Regions from separate parts of the Magnetospira thiophila genome, predicted to be linked through region 2. Evidence: riboswitches for the same ligand, from Rfam matches in the RefSeq annotation. Region 2 holds a riboswitch; the other holds the start of a gene.
The links. Region 2 has a riboswitch for cobalamin ahead of ACYQ1P_RS14875 (energy-coupling factor ABC transporter permease). Riboswitches for the same ligand answer to the same signal wherever they lie in the genome.

Region 1: linked by a shared signal. The riboswitch ahead of bluB (5,6-dimethylbenzimidazole synthase) and the one ahead of ACYQ1P_RS14875 (energy-coupling factor ABC transporter permease) in region 2 are both predicted to bind cobalamin.

The regions. Positions count from the first base shown of each region.
Region 1 is NZ_BAAHXF010000002.1:877,468-882,636, reverse strand. It holds gene ACYQ1P_RS13920 (hypothetical protein) at 1-407, opposite strand, end outside; gene ACYQ1P_RS13915 (hypothetical protein) at 484-1,593, opposite strand; gene bluB (5,6-dimethylbenzimidazole synthase) at 1,862-2,506, opposite strand; cobalamin riboswitch at 2,553-2,732, opposite strand; gene eno (phosphopyruvate hydratase) at 2,843-4,120, shown strand; gene ACYQ1P_RS13900 (FtsB family cell division protein) at 4,271-4,585, shown strand; gene ACYQ1P_RS13895 (phenylacetate--CoA ligase family protein) at 4,586-5,169, opposite strand, start outside.
Region 2 is NZ_BAAHXF010000002.1:1,073,771-1,078,939, forward strand. It holds gene ACYQ1P_RS14860 (ABC transporter permease) at 1-519, shown strand, start outside; gene nikR (nickel-responsive transcriptional regulator NikR) at 585-995, opposite strand; gene ACYQ1P_RS14870 (HupE/UreJ family protein) at 1,091-1,678, shown strand; gene ACYQ1P_RS14875 (energy-coupling factor ABC transporter permease) at 1,723-2,409, opposite strand; cobalamin riboswitch at 2,450-2,662, opposite strand; gene gph (phosphoglycolate phosphatase) at 3,006-3,668, opposite strand; gene glmU (bifunctional UDP-N-acetylglucosamine diphosphorylase/glucosamine-1-phosphate N-acetyltransferase GlmU) at 3,766-5,130, shown strand; gene glmS (glutamine--fructose-6-phosphate transaminase (isomerizing)) at 5,149-5,169, shown strand, end outside.

The sequences.
Region 1 (5,169 bases), 200 kb from region 2:
CCGAGGTGTTCCATCGCCGCCTTCACGTCGCCCCGCGACAGCGCCGCCGTCGCCTTGACGAAACCTTCGCCAACGTCGAGGGCGGTGCCCACGGGGGTCACCGATACCATGATCGCGGCGATTTCCGACTCTGTGTCTGAGAGCTGGTATTCTTCCTGCAGGCGCTGTTTTAAGCCGTTTTCCCACGAGATCTGTTCCGGATCGGCATAGCCTTCCCGTGCCGCCTCCCCGGCGATCAAGGAATTCCTCAGATGTCCCGGGTCCTCGTGCATCGCGGCGTTGTTGGTCGCCGGATTGGCGTTGGGACCGCCGCCCAGACGATGCTCCCAATAGGCCCGGTGGGCCGCCTTGTCCGCTTCGGACAAGGCGTCGAAGGCCTCGGGATCATGCGCTAGAGCGATTTCCACTCATACTGAATCACTTTGTGATTCAGTATGAGTGGAAATCGCTCTGATTCAATAAGATAGAGCAAATCTTACCGCTTCAATTTGGATCAACTTGATCCAAATTGAACGGAATTTGCTCTAGCAGACGGTTGGTATGTTCATACCAATCCTGGGTCCCTGGTGCCGGAACGGGAGCGGGCTTCGTCTCTTGCGTCCAGGCCAAGGTATCGTTTCCGGACCCGCCGATGAGGACGGTATTTTCAGAGGTCGCCGCTTCTTGGGTCCAGTCGACCTCGATGGTCTCCTCCTTGCCGTGGATGACACGGTCCTTGCCCCAGGCATCTGCATTGGGGGGCGGTGTTTCCCCGTAATGGGCCTCGATCATCTGCACATGTTGCGGGTCCGCATGGGGACCGAGATGTTCGATAGCCTGCTTGGCGCGCAGCTTGTTCATGCGGTCATTTTCTTCCCGGATGCCTTCGTAGCCGGTGGGGGAACTGCCGCTGGCGTGGCCAGTAGGCTCCGATTTCGGAGTGTTCAGTTCATAGAATTGGCCGGATTCCTGCTGAATCTCTTTGTTGGTCCAATAGTCGTCGGCCCAATGCAGGCGCTTCTGATCGGCAAAACTGCGCTCGATCACCGGCTTGCGCCGCGCCGTCTCAATCTCACCCTTCTTTGGTGGCGTCGCCCCATCCCATGTGTCAAGAGGATCAATGCGTACCGGCGGCGGGCTTTTGGCCAGGGCCTGCTCGACCCGGATGGGGCGTGCCTGAGCGATCTCTGTGGTCTGTTGAGCCAGGGTCTGCCGTTGCTGCTGCTGCTTTTGCTCTTCCAGGCGCTGTTTCTGGCGCATCTCTATGCGCTGCCGGGCGGCTTTCTCCTCGGCGGCCTTTTTGTCCTGGTGCATCTTCCAGACCGCCTCCGTGTCGGCCTCGGCCTGCTTGAGAAGGTTTTCCTGTTGCGCCCGGTCGCTCGGGGACTCGTCAAGGAGGGCGTTCGTCCGGCGTGCCGGGGCCTCGAGGACGGGTTCAGAGGCAATGGGATGCAGCGGCTCCGCATCGAAGGCCGTCTTGGACTCGAACAGGGACGGCCCCTCGTCGAACGACGGGGTCGGGCGCGACGGCTTGTCATCGACAACGGACGGAATCGGCGCAGAGGACAGGGAGTCCCCGTCGTTGCCGGGGGTGGTGCTGGATAGGCTTCCCATGACCCCTTGGCCGCCCCTGGCGGTTTCGTGGTGGGTCTTGCTGGAGGATGGCGGCACGGTCCAGCAGGGGGCGCGTTGCGACACATGCTGCGAAAGGCTCGTGCCTCGACAGGCTCAGCATGAGGTAGGGGGGTGAATCTCGGCATGAGGGGGGGCTGTTGCCGTTCACGAGATGCCCATTGCGACTGATGCTTTGTCCCTCGTCAGGCCGACTTATTCCAACACTTCACACCGGCAATCTCACCCGGACCTTCAACCCGCCGCCCGCTCACCATCCCTCCCAGTGCAGCAGTTCCTCCAGCGCCATTCGGTGCCGCCAGCCTTGGCGTTGCAAATCCGGGGTGTCGTGGAACTGTGAGACCGATCCGAGACAAAGATAGGCGATGACGTCCAGTCGTTCGGGGATGCCGAGGGTCTGTTTGAGGGCCTCGGGGTCGAGGATGGAGACCCAGCCCAGGCCGAGGCCTTCGGCGCGGGCGGCGAGCCACAGGTTCTGTACGGCGCAGACGGTGGAGTAGAGGTCCATCTGCGGCTGGTGGGTGCGGCCCAGGACCACCGGTCCTGCGCGGCCACGGTCGCAGGTGATGCACAGATTGACCGGGGCTTCGATGATGCCTTGCAGCTTCAGGGATTGGTATTTCTGGCGCTGCTCGGCCGGAAACATTTGGGCGGCCTCGGCATTGGCCTGGGTGAATAAGTCATGGACTCGCCGTCGAGTGGCGAGGTCACGTACGACAACGAAATCCCAGGGTTGCTGAAAGCCCACCGAGGGGGCGTGGTGGGCGGCGTCGAGCAGGCGCAGCAGCAGATCGTCGGGGAGCGGGTTGGGCAGGAATTCGCTGCGCACGTCGCGGCGTTCATAAATGGCCCGGTAAACGGCGGCTTTGTCGGCGGCGGAGAAGGCATGGTCCATCGGGAGTCCCCTTGCGATGGTGGCGCCCCGGGCCGCTGTCCATGCGGTTTGGGCATCCCTCCCGGCCGGTCTTCTGACTTGGGATCGTCCCCGGATCGCGCCTTCCCGGCGGATGCCAGTGGCCTGTTGCGTCCCGAGTCCCCCCTACAGCGTTGGGCACGTCGCGGAATCTCACCGCGTTCCCGATTCTCCCGCCGAAGCGGGCACCGAAAGGTCGCCGGAAGGTAAATGAAATGACAGTGAAATAATAGTTGAACTTGCGGTTTTCCAGCCATTGGAGTAGGGATCGGTAAGAATTTCCATCCCGATCTTCCTCCTGATGTGATGAGGCGCTCCATGACGGCTATATCAGACATCCATGCCCGCGAAATTCTCGACAGCCGAGGCAATCCGACCGTCGAGGTCGAAGTCATTCTCGAAACCGGCGCTTTCGGTCAGGCGGCGGTACCATCGGGGGCCTCTACCGGCGTTCACGAAGCGGTGGAACTGCGCGACGGCGACAAGAGCCGCTACCTGGGCAAGGGCGTGACCAAGGCGGTGGATGCCGTCAATGGGGAGCTTTATGACGCCCTGGTCGGTCTCGAAGCCGAGGAGCAGGAAGTACTCGATCAGGCGATGATCGACCTGGACGGCACCCCCAACAAGGGGCGTCTCGGGGCCAATGCCATTCTCGGAGTCTCGCTGGCGGTGGCCAAGGCGGCGGCGGACGAGGTGGGGCTGCCCCTGTACCGCTATATCGGCGGCACCCATGCCCGCACCCTGCCGGTGCCGATGATGAACATCGTCAATGGCGGTGCCCATGCGGACAACCCCATCGACATTCAGGAATTCATGATCATGCCGGTGGGCGCGGCGAGCATCGCCGAAGCCGTGCGCATGGGCGCCGAGGTGTTCCATAACCTCAAGAAGGGCCTCAAGGACGCCGGTCACAATACCAACGTCGGCGACGAAGGCGGCTTCGCGCCGGGCCTGGGCAGTGCCGACGAGGCCCTGGGCTTCATCATGAAGGCCATCGAAGGGGCGGGCTACGTGCCGGGGGACGATGTGGTCCTGGCGCTGGATTGTGCCTCCTCGGAGTATTTCAAGAACGGCAAGTACGAACTGGCAGGCGAGGGCAAGAGCCTGGATGCAGCCGGAAACGCCCGCTATTTGGCGGATCTGGCAGCCCGCTTCCCGATTTTCTCCATCGAAGACGGCATGGCCGAAGACGATTGGGACGGCTGGAAAATCCTCACCGACGAACTGGGGGCCAAATGTCAGCTGGTGGGCGACGACCTGTTCGTCACCAACCCGATCCGTCTGGCTGACGGCATCGCCAGGGGCATCGCCAACTCCATGCTGGTCAAGGTCAATCAGATCGGCAGCCTGTCGGAGACCCTGGAAGCGGTGGAAATGGCCCACAAGGCCCATTATACCAACATCATCTCGCACCGTTCCGGTGAGACCGAGGACAGCACCATCGCCGATATCGCGGTGGCCACCAATGCCGGGCAAATCAAGACCGGCTCCCTGTCCCGTTCCGACCGCATTGCCAAATACAATCAGCTCATCCGTATCGAAGAGGAATTGGGCCCGGCGGCGCGGTTTGCCGGACGCTCCATCCTGCGCGGCTAGTCCGAGCCCAGTACCTCAAGGGGCGGCGGTGTCTTTCCGTCGCCCTTTTTGATTCCGTTAACCGCTCGGCAAGACTCATCGTGAGATCTTCAGAGGAGTCTGAGTCTGACTCGATTCGCGAACAGTAAGCACGGCAGGAAGGGGCGACCCATGGCGCTGAGGGAAGACATCCGGTCCGGCTTGCGGCAGGTGGCCGGACCGGTGCTGGGGGCTTGTCTGGTGAGCTATTTCGCCTTCCATGCCTTCAGCGGCGACCGGGGGCTGCGCGCCTGGCTGCATCTGCGTCAGGAAGTGGTGCAGGTCGAGGCCATGGCCCGCGAGGTGGCGCGGGAACGCGACATGTGGGAACACCGAGTACGCCTGCTGCACCCCGAGAGCCTGGACCCGGATTTGCTCGATGAACGGGTGCGCGCCATGCTCAATTATGCCGATCCCGACGAGGTGATCATCCTCGAACAGGAGTGATCATATTTTCCGCAGATCCCGCACCCGGACGGCCTTGCCATCGGAGCGGGGCACCTCTCCCGGGGCCAGCACGACCGCCTTGCAGGTCACGCCGATCATGGTCTTGATGTGATACTGGATGCGCTTGGCGATCTGAGCATAGGCGTCGGCGGCGATCTCCGGGCGGGCCTCGGCCTCGATGGTCAGATTGTCCATGCTGCCGTCGCGGCGCACCACCAACTGATAGTGCGGTGCCAGTTCGGCCATATCCACCAGCAGTGCCTCCACCTGGGTGGGGAACAGATTGACCCCGCGAATGATCAGCATGTCGTCGTTGCGCCCGGTGATGCGGCGGATGCGCACATGGGTCCGTCCGCAGGCGCAGGGTTCGTCGGTCAGGCTGGTGATGTCCCGGGTGCGATAGCGGATCATCGGCAGCGCCTGTTTGGTCAGGGTGGTGATGACCAACTCGCCGCTTTCCCCCATGGGCAGGGGGACCTCGCTTTCCGGGTCGATGATCTCGAACAGGAAAGCGTCTTCCCAGCCGTGCGCTCCGGCGCGGGCGTCGCGGCATTCCATGGCCACGCCGGGGCCGATAATCTCCG
Region 2 (5,169 bases):
TCACGCCTGGGGACGTTCGCCATGCAGCGAGCGGTGAATGAGTACAAGGGAGAACCCCTGCTGGCCATACTACCCGGTGTTGCCCTCCAGGAACTGTGGGATTTGATGGGCACGGCGGAGGCGGCTCTTACGGTCATTTCGCTCTTTGTGGTTCTGTCGGGTCTACTGGGCATGTTGACGATGCTGCTGTCCAGTCTCAACGAACGCCGCCGGGAAATGGCGATCCTCCGGTCCGTCGGCGCGCGCCCCGTCCACATCTTCGCCATGCTGATGGCCGAAGCAGCCTTGCTGGCGGGTACGGGGATCGCCGTTGGGGTTGGCTTTCTCTATGGAGCCCTTTGGGTCGCTCGCCCTATCCTTGATGCCCAGTACGGACTTTACCTGCCTCTGACGGCCCCTTCCTTGCAGGACATATGGCTCCTTGGCTTGATCCTGCTGGCTGGACTGGCGGCTGGACTTGTTCCCGCATCATTGGCTTATCGTCAGTCTCTGGCCGACGGCATGGTGGCGCGAACCTGAGGCGATGGTCGTTCATGATTGGCAGCGTGGAATGATGCCGTTGGCGACGATTTTGGAGGCGGCGGTTACTCTTCATCCTCAAGGGGGATCAAATGTAAATATCCGTGCTTCACGCCCGTCTGAGCGATGATTTGATTCGCCATATTGCGAACTTCTTCGATGGTCCCGTTCAAGACGGTGGCTTCGACGCAGTTCTCTTTGTCGACGTGAAGGTGGAGCGTTGCCGTGGGAATGTCATGGTGATGGTGCTGGGCCTCAACGAGCCGTGACGACAGGGTCCGTTCCTTGTGATTGTACATATAGACGACACAGCCGACGCATTTTGCTTCCTCTTTTACCGCGATCCGTTGTTCCGCGAGCATTTTCCGCACTGCGTCCCGGATGCCTTCCGAGCGGTTGGAATATCCCTTCAACTCCATCAGCTCGTCAAACTTTTCAAGCAGTTCATCGTCAATCGTAACGGTAATACGTTCCATCATCGGTCATCCGGTGTTGCATTGGCTTGCGAGTGTGATATTTTTTATTTTCATCACACTTGCTTGGTTTGTCCATCTTACAGGGGATTCGAACGATGAAACGATCATTCTTTCTCGCCGCCGCCGTTCTGGTGGCGGCTGCAACACCTGCCCTGGCCCATACCGGCGCCGGGTCTGTTTCAGGCTTTTCCGCAGGCTTTGGCCATCCGGTCGGTGGACTCGATCATGTACTTGCCATGGTCGCGGTCGGGATCCTGGCTGCCCAGATGGGCGGCAAATCCATGTGGTTCGTCCCGGCTTCGTTTGTCGGCATGATGATTGTCGGCGGATTGTTTGGTATGATCGGCGTGCCGGTGCCGTTCGTCGAAATTGGTATCGTCGGCTCCGTGATCGTGTTGGGCGGCGTGATCGCCGCCGGACGTCAGATGCCGATGGGTCTGGCTATGGCTTTGGTCGGGGTGATGGCGATTTTCCACGGTCACGCCCATGGCACGGAAATGCCGGTAAACGCCAGCGGTCTCGAATACGGCGTCGGATTTGCCGTCGCCACGACGACCCTGCATGCAGCCGGGATTGGATTGAGCATTGCCGTTCAGAAAATGGCGGAAAAGATTGCTCCGATTGCCGTTCGGGTGGGCGGTGGAGGCATCGCGGCCGCTGGAGCCCTGCTCTTTATTGCCTGAAGCGGTTGATTGGAGGGCGGAATAAGCCGCCCTCCTTCAAAACCTTACGACGAAGCGGCGGTGTACAGACGGTTGTGAAACAGTGTGCTGTACTTAAACCTGTCGAAGTTCTTGGCAAGGGCAAGGACGGCCAAGTCCAGCACGGGCTCGACGAGGATAACCGTCATATAGGCCGCGCCAAACAAGCCCACCTGGGCCAGATTCTCAGCGCCAAACCCTTGACCATAGAATGCCCAGAATGCGACCCAGGCGACGATCCCGGCCTGATAACTGGTGGATAGGGCCAAGGCTTGTGCATAGGTCACGTCCTTGTACGCCGTTCCATTCGGAATGACCTTCCGTGCCAGCAGGCTCATGGCAAATAGCGGCACCAGCAACGTCGTGACGTTGATACCGTATTGGGGCAAATCCGCCGGTGCGAACAGAAGCCCTTGCACCAACAATCCGAAAGCGAGACCGAGTGCCGCCGCTCCGCCTCCGAAAATCAGGAACAAGGTCGAGCCGAGAATGAAATGAACTTCGGACACGCCAATGGAGTGATGTGGCAGGACTTCAAAAAAACTGAAGACAAGCGCCGTGGTGGCAACCGTTCGCGCCGCCAGGGAGACAATGCCTCCGTCGTTTTTAATCGTGTCGTAGGCCAGCTTTCCCGCCAGCCCAAAAGCTCCAGCCGCTGTGGCATAGCTGAGGGTGATTTTAGCGCCGTCAACGACGCCCGGTTCGATATGCATGATATTTCCTTTCACCGCACCCATCGTGCGGCAATCATAAGGGTTGAACGATGCTCAGGCAGGTCTCCTGACTCGCGCTTCATCGCCGATCATCGGCCTTCCCAGGCTCACGCCCAGTGGCTTCGCGGATGCGGCTCACGCTCACAGTTGCGTGGGCAGTCACGGATCAAGCCCCGATTGGGTCGTCTCTACCGTGTTCCCTTTTGATCCCGGAGACTTGGTCTCACTCGGAACCTAAGCGGTAAAACGATAGAGCAAATGAGGGCATGTTTCACGTCTATTCTTACAGGGCAATCGAATGAGTTTTCAGTAGCGCTGTCTGACGGTTTGTGATTCGGCAATTTCTCATGTGGTTTTCGGCATGAGACATTGGCAATCTCGTCTTCCATCTGACTGGTTACAGGCGTTGAAGGTGGCGAGGCGGCAGCAATCCGTCAGACTGTGCGGTGATCTCGGGATCGAAATGCGAGTCGGCACAGGCCTCCCGATGGGCTATCGCCGCGTGCAGCGAGAGGACCGGCAAGCTCGGTACGCTCGAGGCGGACCCTCACGAGTTCACGATTCATTATTTCAATCTGGGCGCTCCCCAACGGTTTCTACAACAATTTTTCGATCAGCGCCGGCAGTTCGTCGAAATGATCAATCACCGCCACCGACGGCAACTCCTGCACCGGAATGCGGGTATAGCCGAAGGACACCAAAATCCCCGGAATTCCGGCATCGCGGGCGGCATAGGCGTCGTTGGGGCTGTCACCGACCAACAGGGCATGTTCCGGGGCCACCCCCAAGGCATCCAAAGTGGCAAAGATATGACCCGGATCGGGTTTTTTCACCGCACAGGCATCGCCGCCCAGAACGGCGGAAAAATAATGGGCCATATGCAGCTCGGCGAGAATTTCTACCGTCGGGGCCTGTGGCTTGTTGGTGCAGACTCCGAGGGTGTAATGGCCGCTCGCCTTGAGGTCGTCGAGAACCTTGATGATCCCTGGATAGGGAACCGTCTCGTCCGTACTGTGGCCCTCGTAGAAGCCCATGAAGCCCTCGACCAGCGGATTCAGGGCGTCCCCGGTGATCGCCGCGCCGGTGGCGGCAAACCCGCGCTCCACCAACACCGGCACTCCGTCGCCAATCATGCTACGCACCGCCTCGATAGGCAGCGCCGAACGGCCTTCCCGAACCAGCAATTTATTGAGTGCATTCATCAAATCCGGTGCGCTATCCACCAGCGTGCCGTCGAGATCGAAAATAATGGCCTTCATTGGGCTATCCCCTGTTCCGTCAAATTGTGACTTGGCGGTGCTCCGAGCATGTGTCAGTCTGCCGCTTTCTCACGCTTATGTAATGAACCGATTTCAGATGACCAAGGAAAAAACCGCCGCCATCGTACTTGCTGCAGGTCTCGGGACCCGCATGAAGTCGCAACTTCCAAAGGTTCTCCACCCCATTGCCGGTCGCCCTATGGTCCGCCACTTGCTGGCCGCCGTCGAGTCCCTGTCCCCCGACAAGGTGGTCGTGGTCATCGGCCCGGACATGCCGCAGGCGGCCGAGGCCGTCGCCCCCCACGCCACCGTCATCCAGTCCGAACGCCTGGGCACCGGCCATGCTGTCCGCGCCGCCGAACCGGAACTGGGCGATTTCGACGGCGACATCCTGATCATGTTCGGCGACTCCCCGTTGCTGACCGCACAGACCATGGACCGCATGTTGGCGGCGCGCCGCTCCGAACCGAACACCGCCATCGCCGTGCTGGGCTTCCGCACCCCGACGCCGGGGGCCTATGGCCGCCTGCTCACCGACGCCCAGGGCCACCTGCACGCCATTGTCGAGGCCAAAGACGCCTCCCCGGCCCAGTTGGATATCAATCTGTGCAATTCCGGTCTGATGTGCGTCTCCGGCAAGCATCTGTTCCGCCTGCTCAGCAAGATCACCCCCAACAACGCCAAGGGAGAGTACTATCTGACCGATATCGTCGCCCTGGCGCGGGCCGAGGGGCTGGGCAGCGTGGTCACCGAGGGCGACGAGGACGAGCTGCTGGGAGTCAATTCCCGGGCCGAACTGGCGCTCGCCGAATCCCTGATCCAAAAACGCCTGCGCGCCGAGGCCATGGCCGACGGCGTGACCATGATCGACCCGGACAGCGTCTGGCTATGCTGGGACACCCAACTGGGTCAGGATGTGACTCTTCAGCCGCATGTGGTCTTCGGCCCCGGCGTCACCGTCGAAGAAGGCGCGACCATCAAGGCCTTCAGCCACCTGGAAGGCACCACCGTCGGCGCGCAGGCCCAAGTCGGTCCCTATGCCCGCCTGCGCCCTGGCGCCCAGATCGGGGCCCAGGCCAAGATCGGTAATTTCGTCGAGATCAAGAATGCCCAAATCGAGCAAGGGGCCAAGGTCAGCCACCTCAGCTACATCGGCGATGCCCGGATCGGGCGTGAGGCCAATATCGGCGCGGGAACGATCACCTGTAATTATGATGGCTTCCTGAAGCATAAAACCGATATTGGCGCGGGGGCCTTCATCGGCTCCAATACCGCGCTGGTCGCCCCGGTTACGGTCGGCGACGGGGCCATCATCGGGGCCGGGAGCGTGGTCGCCAAGGATGTGGCGGCGGATGCCCTGGCGGTGACCCGGGCCGAACACCGCGAAGTGCCGGATTGGGCGCCGCGATTCCGCGAACGCAAGGCCGCCGAGAAAGCCGCCCGCAAGAAAAAAGCCCCCTAACCCCAGGAGATCTGAACCGTGTGCGGTATTATCGGGATT